DNA from 2 places in the Promicromonospora kroppenstedtii genome. Region 1 is predicted to be linked to the other one. Evidence: predicted binding sites of a transcription regulator. Region 1 holds the regulator's gene; the other holds the start of a gene.
What was found. The regulator HrcA, encoded in region 1, represses chaperone genes, less so after heat shock. The targets are predictions, from matches to a motif close to TTNGCACTCGNNNNNNNCGAGTGCNAA.
Positions count from the first base shown of each region.

Region 2: a site for HrcA is predicted at 10,153-10,179, ahead of groES (co-chaperone GroES). Genes of this name have one in related genera too.

Region 1 covers NZ_JBIRYI010000014.1:37,060-51,577, reverse strand. The annotation lists gene ACH47X_RS20830 (helix-hairpin-helix domain-containing protein) at 1-1,628, shown strand, start outside; gene ACH47X_RS20825 (OmpA family protein) at 1,625-2,455, shown strand; gene ACH47X_RS20820 (16S rRNA (uracil(1498)-N(3))-methyltransferase) at 2,520-3,284, opposite strand; gene dnaJ (molecular chaperone DnaJ) at 3,295-4,416, opposite strand; gene hrcA (heat-inducible transcriptional repressor HrcA) at 4,445-5,464, opposite strand; gene ACH47X_RS20805 (hypothetical protein) at 5,855-6,040, shown strand; gene ACH47X_RS20800 (ATP-binding protein) at 6,130-8,979, shown strand; gene ACH47X_RS20795 (DUF3097 domain-containing protein) at 9,047-9,910, shown strand; gene ACH47X_RS20790 (DUF4870 domain-containing protein) at 9,935-10,444, shown strand; gene ACH47X_RS20785 (hypothetical protein) at 10,535-11,497, opposite strand; gene ACH47X_RS20780 (hypothetical protein) at 11,590-12,519, opposite strand; gene hemW (radical SAM family heme chaperone HemW) at 12,647-14,008, opposite strand; gene lepA (translation elongation factor 4) at 14,009-14,518, opposite strand, start outside.
Region 2 covers NZ_JBIRYI010000008.1:87,764-102,281, forward strand. The annotation lists gene ACH47X_RS14270 (pseudouridine synthase) at 1-752, shown strand, start outside; gene alr (alanine racemase) at 800-2,035, shown strand; gene tsaE (tRNA (adenosine(37)-N6)-threonylcarbamoyltransferase complex ATPase subunit type 1 TsaE) at 2,032-2,604, shown strand; gene tsaB (tRNA (adenosine(37)-N6)-threonylcarbamoyltransferase complex dimerization subunit type 1 TsaB) at 2,704-3,474, shown strand; gene rimI (ribosomal protein S18-alanine N-acetyltransferase) at 3,471-4,037, shown strand; gene ACH47X_RS14295 (sulfurtransferase) at 4,034-4,891, shown strand; gene ACH47X_RS14300 (hypothetical protein) at 4,923-5,645, opposite strand; gene tsaD (tRNA (adenosine(37)-N6)-threonylcarbamoyltransferase complex transferase subunit TsaD) at 5,785-6,828, opposite strand; gene ACH47X_RS14310 (malonic semialdehyde reductase) at 6,952-7,569, shown strand; gene ACH47X_RS14315 (glutamate--cysteine ligase) at 7,586-8,761, opposite strand; gene ACH47X_RS14320 (class I SAM-dependent methyltransferase) at 8,758-10,026, opposite strand; gene groES (co-chaperone GroES) at 10,360-10,656, shown strand; gene ACH47X_RS14330 (WhiB family transcriptional regulator) at 10,905-11,192, opposite strand; gene ACH47X_RS14335 (MerR family transcriptional regulator) at 11,384-12,682, shown strand; gene guaB (IMP dehydrogenase) at 12,749-14,263, shown strand; gene ACH47X_RS14345 (flavin monoamine oxidase family protein) at 14,379-14,518, opposite strand, start outside.

The DNA of each region.
Region 1 (14,518 bases):
CCGCCGGTGCGGCCACCGCCGTCGCCGCCTCGGACGAGCCGGTGCAGACGGGCGCGGTCGACGCCGTCGACACCGAGGACGACGAGACCGAGGGCGACGCCGGTGCCGGCGAGGCCGCTGCGGAGCAGGCCGCCGCCAAGGCGGCCGACGGGACCAGCGCGGCCGGCACGACGGCCGACGACAAGACCGGCGCCGAGACCGCCGCGCAGACCGGCGAGGATGAGCACGACGGGGCCGACGGATCCGCCGTCGTCGCCGAGGCCGAGGCCGTCGCGCGCGAGGCCGCGGAGCAGGCCGCCGCCAAGGCGGCCGCGCTGGCCGATGCCGGGGACGACGCCGCCGAGGTGACCGCCGTCGAGGCGGTCGTGGAGCCGGGAACCGCCGCCGCCGAGCCTGCGGAGCCCGCGGACGACCTGCGGCGCATCGAGGGCATCGGTCCGAAGATCGCCGCCGCGCTGGCCGCCGCCGGCTACACCACGTACGCGAAGATCGCGGGCGCGAGCGAGGACGAGCTGCGCGAGGCCGTCGCCGGCCAGGGCATCAAGTTCGCGCCCGCCGCGAGCAGCTGGGCCGACCAGGCGCAGTACCTCGTGGACGGCGACACGGCGGGCTTCGAGGAGTACCAGGACTACCTCGTGGGCGGCCAGGAGCGGCGCGCGAAGTTCAACGAGAACGTCGACTACACCGACGTCGACGAGGTCGAGGGCGCCGAGGCCAAGGCCGAGGCGATCGCCGCGGACGAGGCCGCGGCCGCCACCGCCGAGCAGGCCGAGGCCGCCGGCACCGTCGAGGCCGAGCCGGCCGAGGTCACGCCGGAGCCCGAGCCCGAGCCGCAGGACCTGCAGCGCATCGAGGGCATCGGCCCGAAGATCGAGACGGCCCTGACGGCCGCCGGCTACACCACCTACGCCAAGGTCGCGGGCGCGAGCGAGGACGAGCTGCGCGCGGCGCTGGCCGCGAGCGGCATCAAGTTCGCCCCGGCCGCGACGAGCTGGGCCGACCAGGCGCAGTACCTCGTGGACGGCGACGAGGACGGCCTGCGCGAGTACCAGGACTACCTGATCGGCGGCCAGGAGCGGCGCGCGAAGTTCAACGAGAACGTCGACTACACCGACGTCGACGAGATCGAGGGCGCCGAGGCCAAGGCCGCTGCCCTGGCCGAGGACGAGGCCGAGGCCGCAGCAGCTCCGGAGCCGGCCGCCGAGCCCGCCCCGGAGCCGGAGCCCGAGCCGCAGGACCTGCAGCGCATCGAGGGCATCGGCCCCAAGATCGAGGCGGCGCTGAAGGCCGCCGGCTACGCCACGTACGCGAAGATCGCGGCCGCGACGGAGACGGAGATCCGGGAGGCGCTCGCCACGGGCGGCATCAAGTTCGCCCCGGCGGCCAGCAGCTGGGCCGACCAGGCGCAGTACCTGGCCGACGGGGACGAGGACGGCCTGCAGGAGTTCCAGGACTACCTGATCGGCGGCCAGGACCGGCACGCGAAGTTCCGCAAGGACGTCGACTACACGGACGTCGACGAGATCGAGGGCGCCGGCGCCAAGGCCGAGGCGATCGCCGAGGACGAGGCCAAGGCCGCGGCCGCCGAGGACGACGCGGAGCCGACGGGGTCCGAGGTGAAGGCATGAACCTGAAGGTCGTCCTGCCCCCGGTGATCATCGTCGTCCTGGGGCTGGGTGCCATCTCCAGCGTGCAGAACACCGGGTTCCGCGAGCACATCGAGTCCACGCTGACGGAGAGCGCGCAGGGGGCCCTCTCCGCCGCGGGGATCGATGCGGTCGTGGCGTTCTCGGGCCGCGACGCCGACGTGACCGCGCCGAGCGACGCGGTGGCTCTCGAGGCCGCCGAGGTCGTGGGCGGCGTCACCGGCGTCCGGACCGCGGCGGCCTACGGGCCGGACGGCCTGGTCGGGGCCGAGGCCGAGCCCGCCGAGGCCGAGGCCGCGGGACCCGCCGAACCCGCCGAGGAGGAGACCGGGACCGAGGCAGCCCCCGAGCCGACGGACGAGGCGACCGCCGCGCCCGAGGCGACCGAGGCGACGTCGGACGGCGAGACCGAGGCCGAGGAGGAGCCGAAGCGCGAGCCCACCCGTGAGGAGCGGGAGGAGGCGCAGGAGGACCTCGTCGAGATCCCGAACATCACGTTCGTCACGGACAGCGCCGAGCTGACCGAGCACGGGCGCAAGGTCGTGCGCAAGGCCGCCGAGGTGCTCGCGGAGCACCCGGAGGTCGAGGTGCGGATCGAGGGCCACACCGACTCCGTGGGCACCGACGAGCACAACCAGGAGCTCAGCGAGCGCCGGGCGGAGAAGGTCGTCGACGAGCTGGTCCACCAGGGCGTCGAGCGCGACCGCCTGACCTGGAAGGGCTTCGGCGAGTCGGATCCGCTCGTGGTGCCGCGCACGTTCGACGACCTGGAGAAGAACCGCCGCGTCGAGTTCGACGTCACGAACTGACCGGCGTCCGCCGGTCGAGCGACCGTCGCTGAACCGGCGACGGTCGCTCGACCGGCAGGCAGGATTACCAGCGGCCCAGGCGCTCGCTCAGCAGGGCGATCGCCACCGGCCCCGCCGTGGACGTGCGCAGCACGTGCGGCCCCAGGCGCGCCGTGACGGCCCCGGCGTCGGTCAGCAGGGCGACCTCCGCCTCGGAGATGCCGCCCTCGGGCCCCACCACGACGAGCAGGGCGCCGGCCTCGGGCAGGGGCACGTCGGCGAGGCCCACGGTGGCCTCCTCGTGCAGCACCGCGACCGCGCCGCCCGCGGCGACCACCTCGCGGGTCCGCGCGGCGAGCTGCTTGGTGCTCAGCGGCAGGTCGACGTCGGGCATGCGTGCCCGGCGGGCCTGCTTGGTCGCGGCCCGCACGGTGCTGACCCAGCGGGCCCGCGACTTGGCGGCCCGGTCCCCGCGCCAGACGACGACGGACCGCTCCGCCTGCCAGGGGACGATCGCGTCCGCCCCGGTCTCGGTGGCGGCCTCGATCGCCATCTCGTCGCGGTCGCCCTTGGCGAGGGCCTGGACGAGCGTCACGACGACGTCGGGCACGGGCTCGACGTCGGCGTGCTCGACCCGCAGGTGCACCTCGGCGCCGTGCACCGCCTCGACGACGGTCCGCAGGCGCACCCCGGCGCCGTCGACGACGTCGATGCGCTCCCCCGGGCCCCGGCGCTGGACCACGCCGGCGTGCCGCCCCTCGGCGCCGTCGAGCACGTACACCGACCCGGCGGCGTACTCCGACAGCGGATGGGCGGCCGACGCCTCGGCGAGAAAAACTGGCGCGCTCATGGGCGGCGGGTCAGCGGCCGCTGAGCTTGTCGCGCAGGCGCGAGAACACGCCGCCCTGGACGGTGGCGAGCCGCGGCTCGGGCCGCTCCTCGCCGCGCAGGGCCGCGAGCTGCTGCATCAGGGCCGTCTGCTCCTCGTCCAGGTGGGTGGGCACCTGGACCTCGATGTGCACGTTGAGGTCGCCGCGCCCGTTGGAGTGCAGGTGACCGACGCCGAGGCCCTTGAGGGTCATGACCTGGCCCGGCTGCGTGCCGGGGCGCAGGTCGATCTCCTGCAGGCCGTCCAGGGTGTCGAGCTCCAGCACGGTGCCGAGGGCGGCCGCCGTCATCGGCACCTGGAGGGTGCAGTGCAGCTCGTCGCCGCGCCGCACGAACGTGTCGTGGGCGCGCTCGCGGATCTCGACGTACAGGTCGCCGGCGGGGCCGCCACCGGGGCCCACCTCCCCCTGCGCGGAGAGCTTGATGCGCGTGCCGGTGTCGACGCCCGCGGGCACGTTCACCGAGACGGTGCGGCGCGAGCGCACGCGGCCCTCGCCGGAGCAGTCGGTGCACGGCTCCGGGATGACGGTGCCGAAACCGCCGCACGCGGAGCAGGGCTGGTTGGTCATGACCTGGCCGAGGAACGAGCGGGCGACCCGCTGCACCGAGCCGCGGCCCTGGCAGACGTCACAGGTGCGGGCGTGGGTGCCCGGCCGCGCGCCGTCGCCGCCACAGGTGTTGCAGACCACCGCGGTGTCGACCTGGATCTCGCGCTTGGCGCCGAACACGGCCTCGGCGAGGTCGAGATCGAGGCGCACGAGCGCGTCGTTGCCGCGGCGAGCACGCGGGACCGGTCCGGTCGGCTGTCCGCCGCCGAAGAACGTCTCGAAGATGTCCTGGAACCCGAACCCGGCGCCGAACCCGCCGCCCGCACCGCCACCGGGCGAGGTCGGGTCGACACCCATGTCGTACTGCTGGCGCTTGTCGGGGTTGGAGAGCACCTCGTACGCGCGCGCGACGTCCTTGAACCGGTCCTCACCGGCGTCTCCGGCCACGTCCGGGTGCAGCTCACGGGCCAGCTTGCGGTATGCCTTCTTGATCTGCTCGGGCGAGGCGTCGCGCGGAACACCGAGAATCTCGTAGTAGTCGGTCACAGGTCTCTCTTCGTGATGAGGTGAGTAGTCAGCTGGGCAGGACTCGCGACAGGTAGCGCGCGACGGCGCGCACCGCGGCGATGGTGCCCGGATAGTCCATACGGGTGGGGCCGATAGAGCTCAGGATCGCGACGGTGTCACCGTCGGAAGAGCCGTAGCCGGAGGTGACGACGGAGGTCTCCGCCAGTCCCGCCAGCCGGTTCTCGTGGCCGATGCTCACCGCCACCCCGGCGTCGTCGGTCATGTCGGTGAGAAGGCCGAGCAGGACGACCTGCTCCTCCAGGGCCTCCAGGACGGGCCGCAGCCCCTGCTCGAACCGCATGCCCGACCGCGCCAGGTTGGCCTGGCCGGTCAGCACGATCCGCTCCTCGCTCTCCTCGCCCAGCGCGGTGGTGACCACCTCGGCCACGGCGGTCGCCAGCGGGCGGTGCTCGGGCGGCATGGCCTCCGCGACGTCGGCGAAGGCGTCACCGATGTCGGCGAGCCGGCGACCGGCCGTCGCGGCGTTGAGCCGGGCACGCAGCTCGCCCAGCGTGCCGTCGTCGAGGTCGACCGGCACGTCGAGGAAGCGCTGCTCCACCCGGCCCGTGTCCGTGATGACGACCACCAGGAGCCGGCCCTCGGCCGTGGGCACGAGCTCCAGGTGCCGCAGCCCGGAGCGGCGCAGGGAGGGGTACTGCACCACGGCGACCTGGCCCGTCAACTGGGCGATGAGCCGCCCGGCGCGTGCCACGACGTCGTCCAGGTCGACCGCCTCGGACAGGAAGGTCTCGATGGCGCGCTTCTGCGGGACGGTCAGCGGGCGCACCTCGGCGAGCTGGTCCACGAACAGGCGGTAGCCCTTGTCGGTGGGGATGCGCCCCGCCGAGGTGTGCGGCTGGGCGATGAGCCCTGCCTCCTCGAGGGCGGCCATGTCGTTGCGCACCGTGGCCGGGGAGACCCCGAGCTGGTGCCGCTCCGTGAGGATGCGCGAACCGACGGGCTCACGCGTGCGGACATAGTCCTCCACGATCGCCCGCAGGACATCGAGTCTGCGTTCCTCGCTCACCGCGCTCACCTCCGTCCCCAGGTAGAACGTCCGGGACGTGCACCCGGGTTCCGGCCCGTTCTCCGACACTGCCGTCCAGCACTCTCACCAACCGAGTGCCAATCTTACGCGGCGCGCACGAGCGGCTGGGTCCCCGACCCGCCGCAGGCCGGCCACGACCCCGCGAGCCGCCCGGACGCACCGCGGAAAACCCGCCCCTGACCTGCGGTTCCTACCCGTTCGCCGAGGGCTGACCGGTCGAGCATAGGGCGATGCCTTAGACGTGCCCAGCCCCGGACACGGACCCGCCACGAAAGATGCGGCGACCGCCCGATCCGCGCGACGTACCTCACAGACCAACCTGGAATCACCGCCGGCGAGGGGCCGACGGTGACACCAGGAGGAACCACCATGTTCGGTTTTTCGGACTACGCCGACTACCGCCGCGGCGAGCGCGAGATGGACGACCGCAACGAGCGCGCCCGCAAGGCCCGCGAGCAGCAGGACCTCGCCCGCCGTCAGGCCGCCGCCCGGCGCACGGCCGAGCGCGCGGACCGCGGCAGGGCGGCCGACGCCGTCCGGCCGCGCGTCGCCTGACCCGCGCAGGGACGGCGACCGTGCCGGGCAGCGAGCAGGCCGACGGAAAAGGACACAACGACCACGGACCGGCATGGGACGATGAGCCCATGCCGGTCCCCCGTGCCCGCCTGGTGGGCCGAGCCCTCGAGCTCGGCGCGCTCGAGACCGCGCTCGCCGCCGTCCGCTCGGGAGACAGCCGCAGCGTCGTCGTCGCGGGCGAGGCCGGGATCGGCAAGACGCGCCTGCTCGACGAGCTCGTGTCGCGCGCCGACGACGTCACCGTCGTCACCGGGCAGTGCGCCGACGAGGGCTCCGGTCCGCTCCCGTACGCGGCCCTGGTCGGACTCCTTAACGGCGTCGTCCGGACGACGGGCCACGAAGCCGTCGTCGCCGCGGCCGGACCCTCGGCCGGCGCCCTGTCCGTGCTCGCTCCCCAGCTCGTCGCACCGACACCCGACGCCGGCGCCGACCGCATCCCCGAGGTCCTCACCGACCTGCTCGCCGGGCTCGCGCACGAGCGCCCCGTGATCGTCGTCATCGAGGACCTGCACTGGTCCGACGACGTCACCCGCGCCGTCGCCCTCCGGCTCGCCCGCACCGCGCCGCCGGGCCTGCTCCTGCTGCTCACCTACCGCAGCGACGACGTCGGCCGAGCGCACCCCCTGCGCGTCGTCCTCGCCGAGCTCGACCGCGCCCGGCTCACGACCCGCCTCGAGCTGACGCGCCTGGGCGAGGCCGAGGTCCACGAGATGGCACAGGACCTGCTCGACGTCGGCCTCGACGCCGAGCAGCTCGCCGACCTGGCGGACCGCAGCGAGGGCGTGCCCTTCTACGTCGAGGAGCTGGTCGGCTTCCTGGGCACCGACCTGCCCGACTCCCTGCGCGACATCCTCCTGCTGCGGTACTGGAACCTGAGCCAGGAGGCGCGGTCGCTGTGCCGCGTGGTCGCCGCCGCCGGCCCGCGCGTCTGGTACGACGTGCTCGACGACGTCCTGGCCGACCCCTCGACAGGTCCCGGCCGGCGCGCCCCGCACGCGGCCGCCGACGCCGAGGAGTCCGTCCGCGAGGCGGTCGACGCCCAGGTGCTGGTGGTCACCGAGGTCGGGTACGCCTTCCGGCACGCACTGGTCCAGGAGGCCGTGTACGCCGAGCTGCTCCCCGGCGAGCGGCACCGCCTGCACGCCGCCTACGCGCGAGCCCTGGAGCAGGCCCTCGTCCGGCGCGCCCACTCGGTGGCGAAGCTGTCCCGCATCGCCGACCACTGGTGGCGCGCCGGGATGCTCGACAAGGCGCTCGCGGCGGCCGTCGAGGGGCACCGGGCCGCGGTCGCCGGCGCGGCGTCGTCCACCGCGGTCACCCTGGGTGAGCGCGCCATGGAGCTCTGGGACCAGGTGCCCGACGCCGAGGCCGTGGCCGGCTTGCCGCACCATGAGCTGCTCCGCACGGTCGCCGAGTCGCTGCGCGGCGCCACCCGGACCACCCGGGCCCTGGCCGTGGCGCACGAGGCGGTCGACGAGTGGCCCGCCGACGACCCGGCGGGGCTCGCCGGCATGCTCTCCGACGCGGCGCTCATCGCGGGCCACGCCGGCTCGGACGAGGGGCCCGAGCTCATCGAACGCGCCCTGGCGCTCGTCGAGCCCGGCCGGGACGACGACGTGCGCGGTCTGCTCCTGATGCTGCGGGCACGCCGCGCGATGCTCGGCGGCCGGCCCCACGAGGCGATCGAGGCCGCGACGGCCGCCCACGACGCCGCCCGTGCGGCCGGCAACGCCGAGGTCGTGTCCGTCACGCTGAACCTACGGGGTGTGAGCCGGGTCCAGCTCGGCGACGCCGGCGGCTTCGCGGAGATCGACGCCGGCCGCGCGGCGGCCGGGGACGCCTGGCACGGGCTGAGCCGGTACTACGTCAACGGGTCGGACGCCCGGCTCGTCGTGGGCGACTGGACCCGGGCGGCGGAGATCGCCCGGGAGGGAATGGGCGCCGCGCGCCGACACGGCTCGTCCGACTCGACCCGGCTCATGATCGAGGGCAACCTCGCCGAGGCGCAGATCGGGCGTGGCGACTGGGCCGAGGCGTCCGCCTGGTACGAGCGGGCGATCCCGCCGATCCACGACAGCGTGTACTCCGTCTACCTCAGCGAGCGCCGGGTCTGGCTCATGATGTGGCAGGGGCGCGTCGAACAGGCGCAGGCCGAGGCACGCCGCAGGGCCACGAGCTGGGAGCAGTTCGGGCGCCTGGAGGAGCAGATCAGGTCGCGCACCAGCGTGACGCTGGCGGAGCTCGCGCTGCTGCGCGACGAGCCGGCCGAGGCCCTGGAGCGCATGGCGGTGGTGGTCGCCCCGGACCACCCGCGTATGCCGGCCTACGACCTGCAGCAGCTCGCCGTCGCCGCGCGGGCGATCACGCGGCTGTGCGCGGCCGGACAGGACGTGACCGACGCTCCCTACCGGACGGCCCTTGCCGAGTGCGCGCACTGGCCGACGTTCCCGCTGTGGTCGGCGCTGTTCGAGGCAGAGCTCGGCACCGGCCCGTGGGCCGCCGTCGCCGACCTGCCCGGCCCCGGACCCGTCCACCTGCGCCCGTACGCGCTGTACCGCGAGGGCGCGCGGCTGCTGGAGGCCGCCGACCGCGCCGGGGCCCGGGCGGCGCTCGGCGCGGCGGTCGTGGAGGCGGAGAAGCTCGGGGCGGGACTGGTCGTCCGGCAGGCGCAGGGCCTGATCGACCGCGCGGGGCTCGTGGACGGGGCTGCCGGCACTCCGGCGTCGGGCAGCGGGACCGACGCCCTCACGGCACGGGAGCGGCAGGTGCTGGCCCTGGTGGCCGAGGGCCTGACCAACGGGCAGATCGCCGAGCGGCTGTTCATCTCGGCCAAGACGGTCTCGGTCCACGTCTCGGCGATCCTGCGCAAGCTGGGCGTGGCCACCCGCACCGAGGCGGCGCTCCGCGGCGTCCGCTGACGGCGGGAGACACTCCGGCGGGGCGGAGATCCAGCACTCGGCGAGGAAGCCGACCTAGGCTCCTGACGTGGTCGACGAACGGTACGGGTCCGATGTGCTCTCCCCCGAGTTTCCCGGCGCGCAGCGCGGGCGGCGGCCCACGTCGCAGCCCACGCCCGCCGAGCTGGGGCTCGTGGTCGAGGAGGTGCAGACCGGCTGGGTCGGCGCGATCGTCCGTGTCGAGAAGTCCGGCGGCATGCAGGTGGTGGTCCTGGAGGACCGGCGCGGCCGGACCCGCACGTTCCCGCTCGGCCCGGGTTTCTGGGTCGAGGGCAAGCCGGTCGAGCTGACCGCGCCCGTCGTCAGCCGCGCGCCGGCGCAGCCCACGCGCACGGCCTCCGGGTCCGTCGCGGTGCACGGCGGCCGGGCCCGCGTGGCCCGCGGCAGCCGCATCTGGGTCGAGGGCAAGCATGACGCCGAGCTCGTCGAGAAGGTCTGGGGTGACGACCTCCGCATCGAGGGCGTGGTGGTCGAGATGCTCGACGGCGTGGACAACCTCGCCGAGCGGCTCGCCGAGTTCGGGCCCGACGCCGAGCGCCGGGTCGGCGTGCTGGTGGACCACCTGGTGCCCGGTTCCAAGGAGCAGCGCCTCACCGACGAGGTGCTCCGGACCGTGCCCACGGGCACCGTGCTGGTGCTGGGCCACCCCTACGTGGACGTGTGGCAGGCCGTGCGCGCCCAGCGGCTCGGCCTGGAGCGCTGGCCCGTGATCGACCGCGGCACCGAGTGGAAGCTCGGCATCCTGCGCTCCCTGGGCTGGCCTGCGGAGACACAGGCGGACGTCGCCCGCGGCTGGCAGCGGATCCTGGGCTCCGTGCGCGACTTCCGTGACCTGGACCCGGCCCTGCTGGGCCGGGTCGAAGAACTTATCGATTTCGTGACCTCGGCGTAAGGCACAACCTCTACGGTTGGTCATATGTCCGAGAACCCGCAGGAGCCGCAGACTCCTCAGCAGCCCGGCCCGGCACCGCAGCAGCCCGGCCCCGCGCCTCAGCAGCCGCAGGGCGGCCCCGCCTACGGGACGCCGCAGCCCGCCCAGTCCCCCTACCAGGGCCCGCCGCAGGCCGGCCAGCCCTACGGGCAGCAGTACCAGCCGCCGCTCACGCCGTCCGACGAGCGCCTGTGGACGGTCCTCGCCCAGATCGGCCCGTTCCTGCTCTCGTTCATCCCGCCGCTGGTGATCTGGCTCGTGCTCAAGGACCGCAGCCAGTTCGTGGAGCAGGAGGCCAAGGAGTCCCTGAACTTCCAGATCACCCTGGCCATCGCGCAGGTCGCCGCGGCGATCATCACGGCGATCACGTTCGGCATCGGCGCGATCGTGTACCTGGCGTTCATCGCCGCGATCGTGTTCATGATCCTGGCGGCCGTGGCCAACGGGAAGGGTGCCCCGTACCGCTACCCGGTGAACATCCGCTTCATCAAGTAAGGCCCGCAGGACAGCAACGACCATGCACCTGCTGCCAGTCGGATTCCGGGACTGGCAGCAGGTGCATGGTCGTTCCTACGTGGGTCGGCGTCAGGCCACGGCGGGACCGGCCGGGGCGGGACCGGCCTCGATGGCCGCGACCGGGCCGCCGGTGATCCGGCGGAACGCGAAGGCCAGCACCAGCAGCGACAGCGGGATCGTGACGAACAGGCCGAGCCCGCAGACCAGCGCGCCGACGATGTTGATGCCCAGGAGCGCGAGCTCCAGCAGGAACACCGCGCCGAAGTTCTGCCCCACCAGGCGGAACGAGCCGGTCAGCGCGTCCCAGGCGTTCAGGTTCCGGTCGACCACGTTGTGGTACGTGAACGGCGCGAAGATCGCCAGGGCGATGAGGCCCAGGCCGCACAGCAGCGCACCCACGAAGCCGGCGACCAGCAGCAGGAGCGCCGTCAGGATGATCATCGGGTAGCTGTTGACCTTGAAGAGCGTGCCCCAGGTCGCCTTGTAGCCCGAGGCCTCGCGCAGCGCGGCGTTGATCCCGAGGGCCCCGAGGATCGAGTTGATGATTCCGCCGAGCAGCCCGAGCAGCGAGCTGCCGAACGACACCCCGGTCGCGGTAGAGGTGCTGATGTCGCCGCGCATAGCGGCCTCGTTGATCTCCTGGTAGTCGCCGAAGTTGCCGGCGTTGAAGATCGCGCCGACGGCGAAGGACAGGAGGACGAACAGCACCCAGAAGAGCCAGTTGCCGGTGAACCGCTTCCACCCGTAGCCCAGCGCCTCACCGACGGCGAACGTCGCAGCCGGCTGCGCGCCGTACGGCCCGGCCGGACCACCGTAGGCAGGCGGCTGGCCGGCGCCCCCGTAGGCGGGCGGCTGCGCCGCACCACCGTAGGGCGACTGGGCGGGCTCGCCGTAGGGCGGCTGCGTGGGACCGCCGTAGGCCGGCGGCGTGGGCTCGGCAGGCGGCTGCGTGGGACCGCCGGCCGGGTTCTGCGGCGGCGTCGGCCCCCCGGCGCTCGGCTCGTACGGGTTCTGCGGAGTGTTCTCGCTCATGTGATCCCCTTTTCACTGTTCAGTGATCCGAGGCCACCTTCACCTTTTCTCCGCATGCCCGCATGCGCAATTGCCGAGTTGTTACCAGCCGGTCAGGACTGGACCGGCTCGCCGGTCCACCGTTGGACGAGATAAGCCCCCACCAGCAGCATCGCCGGCGCGACCACGACGAGCCCGAGCCCGCAGGTGAAGATCGACGCGAGGGCCAGCCCGGCGAAGATCGCGAACACGGCGAGCGCCGTGCCGAAATGGGAGAGCACCAGGCCGACGCCGCCCGCGAGCGCGCGCCCGAAGCCCTCACCCTTGAGCAGCAGGAAGGGCACCGCGAGCAGGAGCAGCGTGCAGACCACCTGGATCAGTCCGCCCACCAGGGGCACGGCCGTGCTGACGAACCCGATCACCCCGGCGACCAGGGCGTACCCCACCAGGCCACCCAGGCCCCGCAACAGGAAGAAGTCGCGGAACCTGACCCGGCGGGTGCGGGTGGCCGCGAGCGCGCCGGCATACAGCAGGGCCTGCAGCAGGAAGCTGACGGCGGTCCCCGCCGCGCCCAGCGCCTTGGCCTCCAGCGTCTGCCCGGCGGCCTGGGCGGCGTCGACCGCCGTCTGGTCCGTGGCGTTCATCAGCCCCTCCAGCGTGGACGGGCTGGCCAGGAGGATGACGGCGACCTGCGCGACGCCGAGCACGAGGCTCATCAGCACCCAGGTGCCCCAGCTCGTGCCGAACGCGCCCCACGCCCAGCGCCAGGCGCGGCCGATCGTCGGCGGGTCCTGGTCCGGCCGCGGCGCCGGCTCCCGGACCGGCGGGTACACCGGGACCTGCTGGACGGGCTGCTGCTGGACGGGCTGCTGCTGGACGGGCTGCTGCTGCTGGAAGCCACCGTACGGGTACTGCGGGGGCTGGTAGTCGGGCCGGCCGTACGGGTTGGCGGGCCGGCCGTAAGGATCACGCGGCCCGTAGGGATCCACCGGCTGTGGGGACTGGCCGTCCTGCGGGCTCCGGTCTCCGTGGGTGTTGCTCATGCGCGTGCCCCTTGTCAGGCGGTCCGAGCCGCCTCCCCCGAACGTTGTGAACAGCACAAGATATCGACGGGCTCACCTACCGCGCAAACAACCGAAAAGACACCCCGGCTCTTGAAAAGGGCTGGTATCAAGCGGTCAGGTCCCGCACGACGGCGTCGGCCAGCAGGCGGCCCTTGCGCGTCAGCACGGCGCGGGCGTGCGCCCCACCGACGGCAGTCGGGCCGGTCGCGCCCAGCGCGCCGTCGCCGGCCGTGCCGGCCCCGAGCGCGGCCCGGCCGTCGAGCAGCCCGCGGGCCACGAGGCCCGCCACGGCGGTGCGGCCCTGTGCCGTCAGCACCCCGAGGTCGAGGCCCTGGCGCAGCCGCACGCCGAGCATGACCCGCTCCAGGTGCGCTTCGTCCCGGGTGAGCAGCTCGCGCCCCGCGCCGGGGCTGTGCCCGGCCTCCAGCCGAGTCGCGTAGGCGCGAGGATGCTTCACGTTCCACCAGCGGACGCCGGCGGGCGTCGCGTCGGCAGGGGCCTCGCCGGCGGGCGTCTCGTCGGCGGGTGCGGCCGGGGCGGGCGCCGACACGTAGCTGTGGGCGCCCGGACCCACGCCCCACCAGTCGTCGCCGCGCCAGTACCCGATGTTGTGCCGGCACTCGTGCCCCGCGCGGGACCAGTTCGACACCTCGTACCAGCTCAGCCCGGCCTGGGTGAGCAGGTCGTCGGCGAGCTCGTACTTGGCGGCCTGGTCGTCCTCGTCGGGCAGCGTCACCTCGCCGCGGCGCACCTGGGCCGCCATCTTGGTGCCCGGCTCCACCACGAGCGCGTACGCGGACACGTGGTCGACGCCGGTGGCCAGCGCCGCCTCGACGCTGGTGCGCCAGTCGTCGAGGGACTCGCCGGGCGTGCCGTAGATGAGGTCCAGGGACACGTCCAGGCCGGCGTCCCTGGCCCACCGCACGACGTCCGGAATGCGCAGCGGGTCGTGGGTGCGCTCCAGCGTCGCCAGCACGTGCGGCACCGCGGACTGCATGCCGAACGAGACGCGCGTGAAGCCTGCCTCCGCGAGCACACGCAGCGACTCGGGGGTCACGGAGTCCGGGTTGGCCTCGGTGGTGACCTCGGCGTCCTCTGCCAGACCCCAGGCGTCCCGGATGCCCCTCAGCACACGGGCAAGGTCCTCGGCGGGCAGCATCGTCGGGGTGCCGCCGCCGAAGAAGACGGTCGACACCGCGGCGGGCGACCGCCCGGCGTCGGCCAGGACCCGCCGCGCGAGGGAGACCTCACGCAGCGCGGTGGTCGCGTAGGCCGCCTGGTTGGCGCCGCCGCCCAGCTCGGACGCGGTGTAGGTGTTGAAGTCGCAGTACCCGCAGCGCACCGTGCAGAACGGGACGTGCACGTACACGCCGAACGGCTCAGCGGCGGCGACCCGCCCCGACGGGCGCGCCCAGGTCGGCAGCCCGCCGTCGTCGGGCACGGGGATGCCGGAGGGAAGTGCGGGCACCTACTTCTTCTTCTCCTTGGGGGCCGCGGCGTCGGAGGAGAGCGCCGCGATGAACGCGTCCTTCGGCACCTCGACGGAGCCGATGTTCTTCATGCGCTTCTTGCCCTCCTTCTGCTTCTCCAGCAGCTTGCGCTTACGGCTGATGTCACCGCCGTAGCACTTGGCGAGCACGTCCTTGCGCATGGCGCGAATGGTCTCGCGGGCGATCACGCGCGCACCGATGGCGGCCTGGATCGGCACCTCGAACTGCTGCCGCGGGATGAGCTCCTTGAGCTTGGCCGTCATCATGACGCCGTAGGAGTAGGCCTTGTCCCGGTGCACGATCGCGCTGAACGCGTCGACCTGCTCGCCCTGGAGCAGGATGTCGACCTTGACGAGGTCGGCCGCCTGGTCACCGGACGTGTCGTAGTCGAGTGACGCGTAGCCGCGGGTCTTGGACTTGAGCTGGTCGAAGAAGTCGAAGACGATCTCGGCGAGCGGCAGGTGGTAGCGCATCTCGACGCGGTCCTC
Region 2 (14,518 bases), on a different contig from region 1:
ACCTGTACCGCGACCCGCCGGCCCACGAGGACCCGATCCCGTTCGAACCCGAGGTGCTGCACCGCGACGAGAACCTGCTGGTCGTGGACAAGCCGCACTTCCTCGCCACGATGCCGCGCGGGCGGTGGGTGCGCGAGACCGCCCTGGTCCGCCTCCGGGTGGCCCTCGACCTGCCCGAGCTCTCCCCGGCCCACCGCCTCGACCGCGGCACCGCCGGTGTGCTCGTCCTCACGGTCCGGCCCGAGGTGCGCGGCGCGTACCAGGAGGCCTTCGCCCGCCGCGTGGTGCGCAAGGTCTACGAGGCCGTGGCCCCGCTCCCGGAACCGGGCGCGCGCCTGGCCCTGGGTGAGCCCGTCACGCTCCGCAACCGCATCGTGAAGCGGCGCGGGGTGACCCGCGCCGAGGAGGTGCCCGGCGAGCCCAACGCGGAGTCCCTGATCACCCTCACCGCCGTCGACGACGCCCGTGGCCTGGGCCTCTACCGCCTGGAACCGCACACCGGCAAGACCCACCAGCTGCGGCTGCACATGGCCTCGCTCGGGCTGCCGATCCTGCACGACCCGTTCTGGCCGGAGCTGCGCAGCGAGCCCGACGACTTCGACCGGCCCCTGCAGCTCCTGTCCCGCTCCCTGGAGCTCACCGACCCCCTGTCGGGCCGGCTGCGCCGCTTCGAGTCCCGCCGCGACCTGCGCGAATGGACAGGCGAGCCGGCGCGCGACGGGTCAGACCCACGGATCCCTCCGGGGAACTGAGCGGCTGACACGTCCGTGCGCATCTGACAGGTGCAAGAATCGGTGCGATGAGTACCGCCCCCGACTACCCCGCCCGCGCCGTCGTCGATCTCGACGCGATCCGCGACAACGTGCGCGCCCTGCGGACGACCGCCCCGACCGCCCAGGTCATGGCCGTCGTCAAGGCGGACGCGTACGGGCACGGGCTGGCCCCCTCGGCCCGGGCGGCGCTCGCGGGCGGTGCTACCTGGCTGGGCGCGGCGCAGAGCGTCGAGGCGCTCGCGATCCGCGCGGCCGTCGGACCCGGCCCACGCATCCTGACCTGGCTCTACGCGCCCGGCGCGCCCCTGGCCGACCTCGTGCGCGCCGACGTCGACGTGGCCGTCGCCGCGGCCTGGGCGCTCGACGAGGTGGCCGACGGCGCCCGCACCGCGGGCCGCACCGCCCGCGTGCACCTCAAGGTCGACACCGGGCTGGGCCGCAACGGGATCATGCCAGCGGACCTGCCCGCCGTGCTCGAACGAACCGCGGCGCTGCGGGCCGAGGGGACGCTCGCCGTCGTCGGCCTGATGTCGCACTTCGCGCTCGCGGACGAGCCCGACGACCCGTCGGTCAAGATGCAGACCCATGTCTTCGAGGAGGCGCTCCGGACCGTCGAGGCGGCCGGGATCGACCTCGAGGTGCGGCACATCGCCAACTCGGCCGCGACGCTGACCAACCCGGCCGCCCACTACGACCTGGTGCGGCCCGGGATCGCCGTGTACGGGCTCTCGCCCGTGCCGCAGCTGGGTGCCCCGGGCGACTACGGGCTGCGGCCCGCCATGACGCTGGAGGCGCGGCTCGCGACCGTCAAGCGGGTGCCGGAGGGGCACGGCGTCTCCTACGGGCACTTCTACGTCACCCCGCAGGACACCGTGCTCGGGGTCGTCCCGCTCGGTTACTCCGACGGCATCCCGCGGCACGCGTCGGGCGGCTCGCTCGGCCCGGGCGGACCGGTGCTGGTCGGGGGCGCGGTGGACGACGTCGCCGCGCCCGCGACCGGTCTCGGTACCGTGCGCGTGCTGCGTGTCGCGGGCCGGGTGTGCATGGACCAGATCATGCTGGACCTCGGCCCCTACGCGTCCGAGCAGGCGGGCGACGTCGTGACGTTGTTCGGGGCGTCCGACGGGCTCGCCCGTGCCGGCGCGCCCAACGCCGAGGACTGGGCACAGGCCGCCGGCACCATCAGCTACGAGATCGTGACGCGCCTCGGCGCGCGCGTGCCACGCGTGTACGTGGGCACGGCAGGAAGGGAGACCGCGTGAGCGGGGCAGTGAGCGGACCGGGCGACATCACGACGTCGGAGGCGGTGGTGATCGAGCTGCCGGACGCCGACACGACGCGCGCCTTCGGAGCGGCCCTCGCCGGGGTGCTGCGCCCGGGCGACCTGGTGATCCTCACCGGCGACCTCGGCGCGGGCAAGACGACCCTGACGCAGGGGATCGGGGCGGCGCTGAACGTGCGCGGGCAGGTGGCATCGCCCACGTTCATCGTGGCGCGCGAGCACCCGCCGCTGCCGCGCCCGGACGGGACGCGTGGGCCGGGGCTGGTGCACGTCGACGCCTACCGGCTCGGCGGGCTCGGCGAGCTCGACGCGCTCGACCTGGACTCATCGCTGGACGACTCCGTGACCGTCGTGGAATGGGGGCGCGGCCTGGCCGAGGCCCTCGCCGACGACCGCCTGGAGATCGACCTGGAGCGGCCGCGGGGTGCTGCGCCGACGTTCGACCCCGGCGTGGAGGCGGCCGAGGACCCGGAGGCGGGGACGCGCAAGGTGACGATCCGCGCGGTGGGGCCACGCTGGGCCGGGGTGGACCTGCGTTCCCTGCTGTGATCGGTAGCTCGTCGGGTGATCGGCAGCCCGGGTTGCCGATCACCTGACGAACCGCCGATCATTCCCTGCGGCCGCCTGGGGCCGTAATACCCTGGTGGCGTGGCCGTTCTTGCTCTCGATACCTCAGCAGCCGTCGCCGTATCCCTCGTCGACGAGGACGGTGCGCGCCTCGCGTCCCGCTCCTCCGACGAGCGCCGCAGGCACGCCGAGTCGCTCGCGCCCCTGATCACGGAGGTCCTCGACGAGGCCGGGATCGAGCGCGCCGACCTGACCGCCGTCGTCGCCGGAACGGGTCCCGCCCCGTTCACGGGGCTGCGCGTCGGGCTCGTGACCGCCCGGACGCTCGCCCTCTCCCTCGGCATCCCCGTGCTGGGCGTGCCGAGCCTCGACGCCCTGGCGGTGCAGGCCGTCAGCGACCTCGGGCTCCGGGCGGGGCAGGAGATCCTGGCCACCTCCGACGCCCGCCGCAAGGAGGTCTACTGGGCGCGTTACCGCGTGGTCGCGCACGAGGGGCCGCACGGCGTACCGGTCGTGGAGCGGACCGCCGGGCCCGACGTCGACCGGGCCGGCTTCGTCGCCCAGGGCCAGCTCCCCACACCGGACGCCGGGGACGCCCCGCTGCCCGTCGTGGTCGGCGAGGGCGCCATGCTCTACCCGGAGTTCCTGCCCGTGGCCGACGACGCCCCGCTGGTCCCGGACGCGACCGTGCTCGCCCGGCTGGCCCTCGTGCGCCGCGCGGCCGGCGAGGACCTGCCGACCGAGCCGCTGTACCTGCGGCGTCCGGACGTGCACGAGCCGGGCTCCCCGACGGGCTCGGGTGCCGGCTCCGGGGCCGGTCCGGCGACGGCCGCCACCGGCGGTGCCGCATGATCACCGAGGTGCGGCTCCGCCCGCTGCGCAGCGCCGACTTCGACCGTGTGCTGCAGCTCGAGCGCCAGCTCTTCGGCCGGGGCGCCTGGACCTACGGGATGCTCGCCGACGAGCTCGCCGGCCTGGGCCGCTGGTACGTCGTCGCGGAGCCGGAGCGGCTCGACCGCGCCGGGGACCAGCCCGTCGTCGGCTACGCCGGGCTGTGGTTCGACGGCGACGTCACGCAGATCATGACCATCGGCGTGGACCCCGACGTGCAGCGGCACGGCGTCGGGCGCCAGCTCATGAACGCCCTCATCGAGCGGTCCCGCAAGGTCAAGGCAGAGGCCGTACTGCTGGAGGTGCGCGTCGACAACGCGCCCGCCATCGAGATGTACCGCGACTTCGGCTTCCAGATCCTCGGCGTGCGCAAGCGTTACTACCAGCCCGAGGACATGGACGCGTACACGATGCGCCTGGAGCTGTCCGAGGTGGAGCACCCGACGGCGGACGCCGCGGTCGAGTCGCCGGTGGACGCCCCGGCTGCAGACACCCCGGACGACGCCACGGGAGACGCGGCATGAGGAAACAAGTCCTGGTCGACGCCGCGACGCTGGCGGCCGACCTGCAGGTCGGCGGCGTGCCGGACCCGGCCGAGGGTCGGCCCGTCGTGCTCGACGTCCGCTGGGCGCTGGGCATGACCGACGGCCACGACCAGTACCGCGCCGGGCACGTGCCAGGTGCCGTGTACGTGGACCTGGAGTCGGAGCTGGCCGCGCACGGCTCGCCCGCCGAGGGGCGGCACCCGCTGCCCTCGGCGGCGGCGTTCCAGGCGGCGGCGCGCCGCTGGGGCGTCTCGGCCGGCTCGCGCGTGGTGGTCTACGACTCCGTGGGCGGCACGTCGGCCGCCCGGGCCTGGTGGCTGCTGCGCTACTTCGGCGTGCCCGACGTCCGCATCCTCGACGGCGGACTCGCAGCGTGGACCGCGCAGGGCTCCGCCGTCGAGCCGGGGGACGTCACGCCCGAGCCGGGCGACGTCGTCGTCCGACCCGGGGCCATGCCCGTGCTCGACGCCGACCAGGCGGCAGAGCTGGCCGACGGCGCCGGTGTGCTGCTGGACGCCCGGGCCGGCGAGCGGTACCGCGGCGAGGTCGAGCCGGTGGACCCGCAAGCCGGGCACGTCCCGGGCGCGGTCAGCGCGCCGACGGCCGAGAACCTGGGCGCGGACGGCCGGTTCCTGCCGACCGGGGACCTGCGGCGGCGGTTCGGTGCCCTGGGCGCCGCCGACGGCGCGACCGTCGGCGTGTACTGCGGCTCGGGTGTCACGGCGGCGCACGAGGTGGCGGCCCTCGCGATCGCCGGTGTGGACGCGGCGCTGTACCCGGGCTCCTGGTCGCAGTGGTCGAACGATCCCGCGCGGCCCGTCGCGGTGGGCTGACCGACCGTGCGCCGGGCAGGCATGGACCGCGTCAGGGCGTGGGGCTGACCTCGTTGAGCACGAGGATCTTCTGCCACACCTTGCGGGCCATGCCGACCGTCAGCGACTCGATGGTCGAGACCGTGTTCAGCACGATGTCGTCCTGCGACTCCTCGGCGCACAGCGCCGCCGCCTTGCCCACGATCGACAGCAGCTCGGTGCAGTACTCCAGGTAGTACTCGATCTGCTCGGGGGTCAGGTCGACGTCGTTGTTCTCCGACTCGCCCGTGAAGGCGTCCCGCAGGATCTCCGGCTCCTTGGTGAGCTGGTGCATGTCGATGATGTGCGCCAGGGAACGCAGCCGGTGCAGCTTGGCCAGCAGGTCCGACCGCTGCACCCGCTGCGGCACCGAGTGCAGCACGACGACGGCGATCGCGACGAACACGATGTCGTTCACGGCGCTCTCGATGAGGGGCAACCAGTCGAGGCCGTTGTCCGGCGCATCGGTGCCCGCGGCCTCGACGGCGAAGCCGAACGCGACCAGGGCGACGAGCACCACGAGGGCGATCAGGAGACGCGAGCCGGCCCGCACCAGGCGGCTGCGCCGTCGGGTCCCCGCCGAGGTGTCCGCCACCTGCTCCGTCAGGGTCGCGAGCTCCTGGGCCACCCGGTGGATGCCCCGGTCGGGGAACCGCGCGCCGATGCGTTCGCGCAGGCGGCGCGCGGTCTCGATGACGGGCGCGGGCTCGAGCTTCTCGAGCGGGATCACTGTCACGGCACGCAGCGTAGAGCCATCCACCGACAGCGCGGCCGGAGGTTCAGAGGCTCAGACGGTGACGTTGCCGTCCGAGCCTGCGGTTCGCTCCGGGCGGTGCGCCTCGTTCCTCGGCGCTCCGCCTGCGCTCACCTCCGGCTCAGACGGTGATCGTGGTGAGCGGCATCGACGAGTCCACCGGGATGTCCAGGTTGCTCGGCGCCAACCCGGCCCGCACGACGGCGGAGCCGAGCGCCGCGATCATCGCGCCGTTGTCCGTGCAGTAGCGGATCGGCGGGATGCGCAGGTCGATGCCCGCCTCGGCGCAGCGCTTGGCCGCCATCTCGCGCAGCTGGCTGTTGGCGGAGAACCCGCCGCCGACCACCAGCGTCTCGACGCCGTGCTTGTGGCACGCGGCGATGGTCTTGGCCGTCAGGACGTCGGCGACGGCCTCGGCGAACGACGCCGCGACGTCGTGCACGGGGATCTCCTGCCCGGCGTCCGTGCGGGCCTCGACCCAGCGGGCCACCGCCGTCTTGAGACCCGAGAAGGAGAAGTCGTAGGCGTGCTTGGCCTGGTCCTTCGCGGCCGTGAGGCCGCGGGGGAACCGGATGGCGGTGGGGTCGCCCTCGCGCGCGAGCCGGTCGATGTGCGGACCGCCGGGGTAGGGGAGGCCGAGCAGACGACCGACCTTGTCGAAGGCCTCGCCCGCGGCGTCGTCCAGGGTGGAGCCGAGCTCGGTGACGTCGGTGGCGATGTCGTCGACCAGCAGCAGCGAGCTGTGTCCGCCGCTGACCACGAGCGCCATCGCGCGCTCCGGCAGCGGCCCGTCCACGAGCTGGTCCACGCACGCGTGACCGATCACGTGGTTCACGCCGTACAGCGGCTTGTTCAGGCCGATGGACAGGGCCTTCGCGGCCGAGGCACCGATGGTGAGCGGCCCGACGAGCCCGGGCCCGGCGGTGACGGCGATCGCGTCGACCTCGGACAGGTCGACGTCCGCCTCGCCGAGGGCCTTCTGGATGGTGGGGATCATCGCCTCGAGGTGGGCGCGGCTGGCGACCTCGGGGATGATGCCGCCGTAGCGGGCGTGCTCCTCCATCGAGCTGGCGACGGCGTCGACCAGCAGGTCGTTTCCGCGGACCAGCGCGACGCCGGTCTCGTCGCAGGAGGTCTCGATACCGAGCACCAGTGGATCTGCCATGTGCTCCAGCCTAGTTCCCCGGCGGCGGTGAGCGTGGAACCGGCTGGGATGTGACACGCGGACGTGCGGGACGTCACGGTTGAATCTGGAACTATCGCTCAGGGCAACTTTGTTCCACCGGGCATGACTCAAGCACTCGAGGCCACCGCACCGCTCGCCATCGACGACGCGACCGCGGACCGCCTGTTCCGTACCGCGCGCACCGTGACGACCTTCGCGGAGTCGGAGGTCACCGACGAGCAGCTCACCGCCGTCTACGACCTCATCAAGTGGGGCCCGACGATGATGAACACGAGCCCGCTGCGGATGCTCGTCGTCCGCACGCCGGAGGCCCGGCAGCGCCTCGTCGGCCACATGCCCGAGAACAACCAGGAGCGGGTGTCCAAGGCCCCCGTCACGCTCGTGCTCGCCTACGACACCGACTTCCACGAGCGGCTCGACGTGCTGATCCCGCACATGCCGGGTGCCCGCGAGATGTTCGCCGGGGACGCCGAGATGCGCGCCGGGGCGGCGCGCACCAGCGCCCTGCTCCAGGCCGGCTACCTCCTCGTCGGCCTGCGCGCCGCAGGCCTGGCCGTCGGCCCGATGAACGGCGACTACGCCGGGATCGACGCGGAGTTCTTCGCCGAGAACGGCTGGAAGGGCTTCCTCGTGGTCAACGTCAGCGCGGCCGACGGCGCCGACACCACCCGCCCGCGCGCCCCGCGCCTGAGCTTCGACGACGCCGCGCGGGTCGTCTGACCCCGGCGCGGCGCCGTCAGCCGGCCAGCGGCCGGCCGGCGCGCATCTCCTCCATCATGGCGCGCACCACCGGCACCAGGTCGCCGTCGTGCGCCGCGGCCACCTCCTGCTGCCGCCGGTAGGACGGACCCGTGCGGACGATGTCCCGCACACCGGCGAGCTCCCCGGCGCAGCCCAGACGGTGCGCCACGGGCTCGAGCTCGACCAGCAGCTTGCCGATCGCGTCGACGACGTGGCCCTGGTTGCCGTGCGCGTCGAGGATCACTGTGGCGTCCAGCCCGTAGCGTGCCGAGCGGAACTTGTTCTCGGTCACGTACCAGGGCGGCAGCTCGACCAGGTCCCGGCCCTGGTCGAGCTGCGTGGACAGGTGCTCGACCAGGCAGTGCACCAGCGCGGCCAGCGTCAGCGCCTCGGTGAGGTTGGTCGGGCCGTCGCACACCCGGACCTCGAGCGTGCCGAACTTGGGCGACGGGCGGATGTCCCAGTGCACCTCGTTGAACACCTCGACCGCGCCCACGTGCATCATGTCGCCCGCGTACGCCTCCAGCTCCTGCCAGGTCCGGAACGCGAGCGGCAGGCCCGAGCTCGGGATCTGCTGGAACAACAGCGACCGGTTGGACGCGTAGCCCGAGTGCTCACCCGCCCAGTACGGCGAGGCGGCGGACAGCGCCTGCAGGTGCGGGAAGTACTTGAGCATCCCCCGCATCAGCGGCAGCGCCTTCTCCCGGTCCTCGATGCCGACGTGGACGTGCAGACCCCAGATGATCAGCTGCGTACCCCACACCCCCGTGCGCTCGCGGATCCGGGCGTAGCGTTCCTTGTCGCCGATCTCCTGGTCGGCGCCCCGGGCGAACGGGTGCGTGCCGCCGCCCATGAGCTCCAGGCCCATCGGGTCGGTCACCGTGCGCACGTGCTCGAGCGTGCGGGTGAGGTCGGCTCCGGCGTCGGCCACGGTGCTGCCCACGCCCGAGACCAGCTCGATCGTGTTCTTCATGTACTCGCCCGTGACGTGCGGGATCAGCCCGCCGGAGCCGCGCTGCCGGTTGCCGCCGTCGCGGGCCAGAGCCTCCAGCACCTCGGGTCCCGCCTGGGACAGGTCTGCGGTGCCGGGCTCCACGAGCCCGATCTCCCACTCGATCCCCACGGTCGACCGTGGGGACTCGCCGAAGCCGAGCTGGGCCGGCGAGCTCATACGGCTCCCAGGGGTTCGACGAGCAGTATCTGTTGGTTGCCTGCAACACGGGTGAGCACGATCGTCGCCTCCTCGGTTCCGGTGAGTACGAGCTGCTTGCGAAGCTGTTCAGGCACCACGGCGGTGCCCCGCTTCTTGATCGTGACGCGCCCGACGTTCCGGTCGCGCAGGTAGGACTTGAGCCGCTTCAGGCCGAACGGCATGGTGTCGAGCACCCGGTATCCGGTCGCGATCGGGGCCTGCGCCCCGGCCGGGTCGGCGGGCCTGGCCGACGGCATGGCGGCCGGCTCGTCCGTGGTCACGTACGCGATGGTCGGGTCGACGAGGCGCCCGCCCAGCTCGGCGGCGGCCTGACCCACCAGGCCGGCGCGGATGACGGCGCCGTCGGGCTCGTAGAAGAACTGGCCGACGCCGCCGACCTCCGGCTCGACGTCGTCGCCGCGCACGGTGCGGCTGAGGGTGTGCTCCTTGCCGTCGCCGTCGGTGAAGGTGCGCAGCACGAGGGCCGAGCGGCCGGGTCCGTCGGGCGCGAGCGGGCCGAACCAGAGCCCGGCCTCGACCACGTCGCCGTTCACGGAGACCCACTGGGTCTCGGCGTCGGTGGGCAGGCCCTCGTGCGCGATTCCCGGGCCCACCTTGATGCCGACGGCCGGCACGGTCTCGCGCAGCGCCCAGACCGAGTCGAGCGGGGGCTCGTAGGCGTGCGGGTCGAAGATGCGGCGGCTGCGGCCGCCCGACCCGCCGCGCACGCGCCGGGCGGGGTCGGCGTAGACACCCTCGATGCCCTCGGCGCGCAGGTCGAGCGTCAGGCCGTCCGCGTGCCGCACCTCTGCCTCGGGGAAGTGGCGCAGGTTCCACTGCGCGATGGCGGCCGTGCACTCGTCGAGGTCGGTCGCGACGACGCGCAGGCCCGTGCCGGCGAATGCGAGGGAGTCGGCGCCGATCCCGCAGGTGAGGTCGGCGAGCGCGGTGATGCCCGCGTCGAGGTACCGCCGGGCGTGCAGCGCCGCGACCACGAGCCGCGTCGCCTGCTCCAGGCCGTCCGCGGTGAACAGCATCCCGTCGGCGAAGTCGCCGAACTTGGCCCGGGCCCGCGTGCGGAGCCGGGACTGGGTGACGACGGCGGCGGCGAGATCCGCCGCGACGCCCTGGGAGCGCAGTGTGGAGACGGTGCGCATCGCGTCGCGCTCGTCGTACGGCGGAAGTGCCGCAAGCAGGGCCCAGCCCTCAGGGCTGAGGAGTTTGCTCAGAATCGCCGCATCCATGGGAAGATCTTTCCACGTTTGTCCTGGTCATGACGAGTATCCGGACGCAACCTTTTGGTGGAGATGACGAGTTTTCGACGTCCTGGCGGCGAGTCAGCCTCCAGGCGTGTGAGCGACTCCACGCGATTGGCACTCGCCTTGACCGAGTGCTAGCGCCGACCTAGATTTGGGGTTGTTCACCGGCGCGGAACCCGACAGCGGGCGTCGCGGCGGAGGACCCAGACGTTCGTGCCCGCCGGCACCCGCGACGACGGCGGACCGTCGAACGTTCGAGCCCCTTAAGTCAACCACGCAGCTGATCACTCGATCCGCTCACGAAAGAGGAGGTCCGACGTGTCGGTCCCCATCAAGCCGCTCGAGGACCGGATCGTCGTCAAGGCTCTCGAAGCCGAGACCACGACCGCTTCCGGCCTGGTCATCCCGGACACCGCCAAGGAGAAGCCCCAGGAGGGCGAGGTGCTGGCCGTGGGCCAGGGCCGCATCGACGACAACGGCAACCGTGTGCCGCTGGACGTCGCCGTCGGTGACAAGGTGATCTACTCCAAGTACGGCGGCACCGAGGTCAAGTACGCGGGCGAGGAGTACCTGGTGCTCTCGACCCGCGACGTCCTCGCGGTCGTCGTGGGCTGATCCCAGTCCGCGACAGCTACAGACGAAGGCCCCGCACCGGTCGGTGCGGGGCCTTCGTCGTGGCGGAGCCCTGGTGCTGTCTGTCTGCGGTGCCGTTCCTGGTGCGCGTGCCCGCGCGCCTGGCGCCCGGCCGACGTGCTTCGGCGCACGCCCGTCCCGGTGGGGTGCTGCTTCCTCAGGCGCGCTGCCTCAGGTTGCCGCGCGACATCGTGCGGCAGAAGTTGTTCGGCCTGGTCAGGCAGGCTCTGTCAGGCGGAGACGGACTTGCCGGCGAGGATCGCCGACCGCTCGTCCTCGCTGAGCCCGCCCCACACGCCGTATGGCTCGCGCACGCGGAGCGACTGCTCGCGGCACTGCATCATCACGGGGCAGGAGCGGCAGATCGCCTTCGCGGCCTCGGCGCGACGCCGGCGGGTCGACCCGCGCTCACCCTCGGGGTGGAAGAAGAGGGTGTCGTCCGCGTCGCGGCACGCACCCTGGTACTGCCATTCCCACAGTTCCATCACCGGACCGGGAAGCCTCGAGATCTCCGTCATGGCGAACAACCTACAAGTTGTGCAGAAGTTGTTCAAGGGGCAATTTCGTTTCATCTCGATCAAATCGAGTCAGCCCGAAGCGGTTCGGCCCTGACCGGATTTGTTCCAATCTGGACTGGAATCCACCGAGATCGGCGGCACGCCGGGTTTCGCAGTGGCGCGGAGAGGGTCCGGTCGGCAGAATCGAGTCCATGACTTCTTCGCGACCCGCCCAGAACTCGGGCGGGTCACGTACATCCAGCCCCGGACTGGCTGTCGCCGCGGTAGCCCGGCGCCTCGGGGTCGCTCCCGCGACCCTGCGTACGTGGGACCGCCGCTACGGCCTCGGCCCGTCGGGCCGCACCGCTGGATCGCACCGCCGCTACACACCGGACGACGTCGCCCGGCTCCTCGTCATGCGCCGGCTGACCCTTGAGGGCGTGGCCCCCGTCGACGCGGCTCGCGCCGCTGTCGAGGCGGGGGACGCGGAGCTCCAGGTCGCCACCAAGACCGCTCCCGCGCTGCCCGCGGTGCAGGTCGGGGGCGACCTGGAGGCCGACGACGTCGACGAGTTCGCCGACGACGACGTCGACGACGCCGAGTTCGCCGAGAGGTTCGTCGGCACCGTCGAGGCCCCGGCCGAGGACGACGAGCCGGGGCCCGAGGGCGACCCGCAGTTCGACGACGAGACCGACGACCCCGCGCCGGCGTCGGACGATGACCGCCCCGAGGAGCCGCGCGGCCGCGCGCACCTGCGGGCGCTGCCCGGAGGCGCGTCCGGCGGTGGCGGAACGGGCGGGGCCGCGGCCCCGGCGCCGGCCGGCGGTCCGCGGTCCGCCGCCTCCCCGGCGCCGACGTCGGGCCGGGTGTCCGCCCTGGTCGACGCCGCGCTGGCCTACAGCCGGACCGCCTGCGACAACCTCCTCGTGCTGGGCCCGGAGGGCGACCCGGCCACGTGGTGGACCGAGCTCGTCGAGCCCGCCTGGCTCCGGCTGTCGGAGCGGACGGTCCTGGCCGGCCCTGGTGAGATGCCCGAGGTCGTGCTCGCGACGTCCGCGCTGCGGGCCCTGCGCAACTACATCGAGGAGTTCGAGCGGGTCATGGTCGAGGCGGGTGGCCCCCCGGCCAACCACCCGAGCCGGATGCGCAAGATCGTGCTGGTGTTCGCCGCCCCGGACGAGGTGGTGCCGCTCTCGGCGCACGCCCTCGCCGCCGCGCTGGCCGCCCAGGGTTCGATGGCGCGCATCGTCACGGGTCCCGCGAGCACGCACCGGTCGGTGGAACTCGTCACGATGGTCCGCCCGACGGCGGTGGTGCTGGCCACCACGCAGAACAAGCCGGACCTCGACGTCGTGCACGCGGTGAACGAGAGCTACCCGGAGCTGCCCATCTTTGTCGGACTGCGGGCCGACGCCGCCGCGACGGAGCTGCCGTTCGGGCCCACGGTGCAGCGGGTGCGCTCCTTCACAGGGCTGCTGCACGAGGTGCTCGCCGTCATCAAGTCGAGGTGACGCACGCCTCGGCCGGTACCACGGCCCGGCCGAGATCTGTGGTCGCGGCGGCCGTAGACTTGCTGCATGACGGACCAGACCTCGCCGGGCGACCCGTTCGGTTTCCTCGGGCTCACCTATGACGACGTCCTGCTGCTGCCGGGTTACTCCGACCTGGCGCCGTCGGACATCGACACGACGTCTCGCCTCACGCGCGAGATCTCGCTCAAGATCCCGCTGATCTCAGCGGCGATGGACACGGTCACCGAGTCGGCCATGGCGATCGCCATGGCGCGTCAGGGTGGCCTCGGCGTGCTGCACCGCAACCTCTCCATTGAGGACCAGGCCACCCAGGTCGACCTCGTGAAGCGGACGCAGACCGGCATCATCACCAACCCCGTCACGATCGGCCCGGACGCCACGCTCGAGGAGCTCGACACCCTCGCGGGCCAGTTCCGGATCTCCGGCTTCCCGGTGGTCGACACCGACAACAAGCTCATCGGGATGGTCACCAACCGCGACCTGCGCTTCACGCCCGTCGCCGAGTGGGCCACCACCAAGGTGGACGAGGTGATGACGCCGCAGCCGCTGATCACCGGCCCGGCCGGCATCTCCCGGGACGACGCGACGCTGCTGCTGCGCAAGCACAAGCTGGAGCGCCTGCCGCTGATCGACCCCGACGGCCGCATCACCGGGCTCATCACCGTCAAGGACTTCGTGAAGTCCGAGCAGTTCCCGAACTCGTCCAAGGACGGCCAGGGCCGCCTCATGGTGGGTGCCGCGATCGGCTACTTCGGCGACGCGTGGCAGCGCGCCACGGCCCTGATCGACGCCGGCGTGGACGTGCTCGTGGCCGACACCGCGCACGGCAACGTGCGGATGCTGATCGACATGGTCAAGCGCCTCAAGACCGACCCGGCCACCAAGGACGTCCAGGTGATCGGCGGGAACGTCGCCACGCGCCAGGGCGCGCAGGCGTTCGTCGACGCCGGCGCCGACGCCGTGAAGGTGGGCGTGGGGCCGGGCTCCATCTGCACCACCCGTGTCGTGACCGGCGTGGGCGTGCCGCAGATCACCGCCGTCTACGAGGCGTCGCTCGCCTGCAAGCCGGCGGGCGTGCCCGTCATCGCCGACGGCGGCCTCAAGCACTCCGGCGAGATCGGCAAGGCCATCGTGGCCGGCGCCGAGTCCGTGATGCTGGGCTCGCTGTTCGCGGGCTGCGAGGAGACCCCGGGCGACCTGGTGCTCGTCAACGGCAAGCAGTTCAAGACCTACCGCGGCATGGGCTCGATGGGCGCCATGTCCTCGCGCGGCAAGAAGTCCTACTCCAAGGACCGGTACTTCCAGGCCGAGGTCACCAGCGACGACAAGATCGTGCCCGAGGGCATCGAGGGCCAGGTCGCGTACAAGGGGCCGTTGGCCACCGTGGCGCACCAGCTCATCGGCGGTCTGCACCAGACGATGTTCTACACGGGTGCGCGGACCGTCCCGGAGCTGCAGGAGAACGGCCGGTTCGTCCGCATCACGTCGGCGTCGCTCAAGGAGAGCCACCCGCACGACGTGCAGATGACGGTCGAGGCGCCGAACTACAGCGGCTTCTGATCCTGCCACCCTGCCGAAGCAGAACGCGGCGAGACGGAGCTGGGGCCGGAGCACTGATCAGTGCTCCGGCCCCAGCTCCGTCTCGCCACGGTTCCACCGCGGCGAATCGAACCCGTCAGCTCGCCATGACGCGGGCGTGCAGGGCCTGCACCGCGTAGCGGGCCGACCAGAACGCGCCGTGCTGCCACGCGGAGACCTCGGACATCCAGTCGCCCGCGAAGTACACGTTGCCGGCCCCCTGCTGCAGCAGCCGGA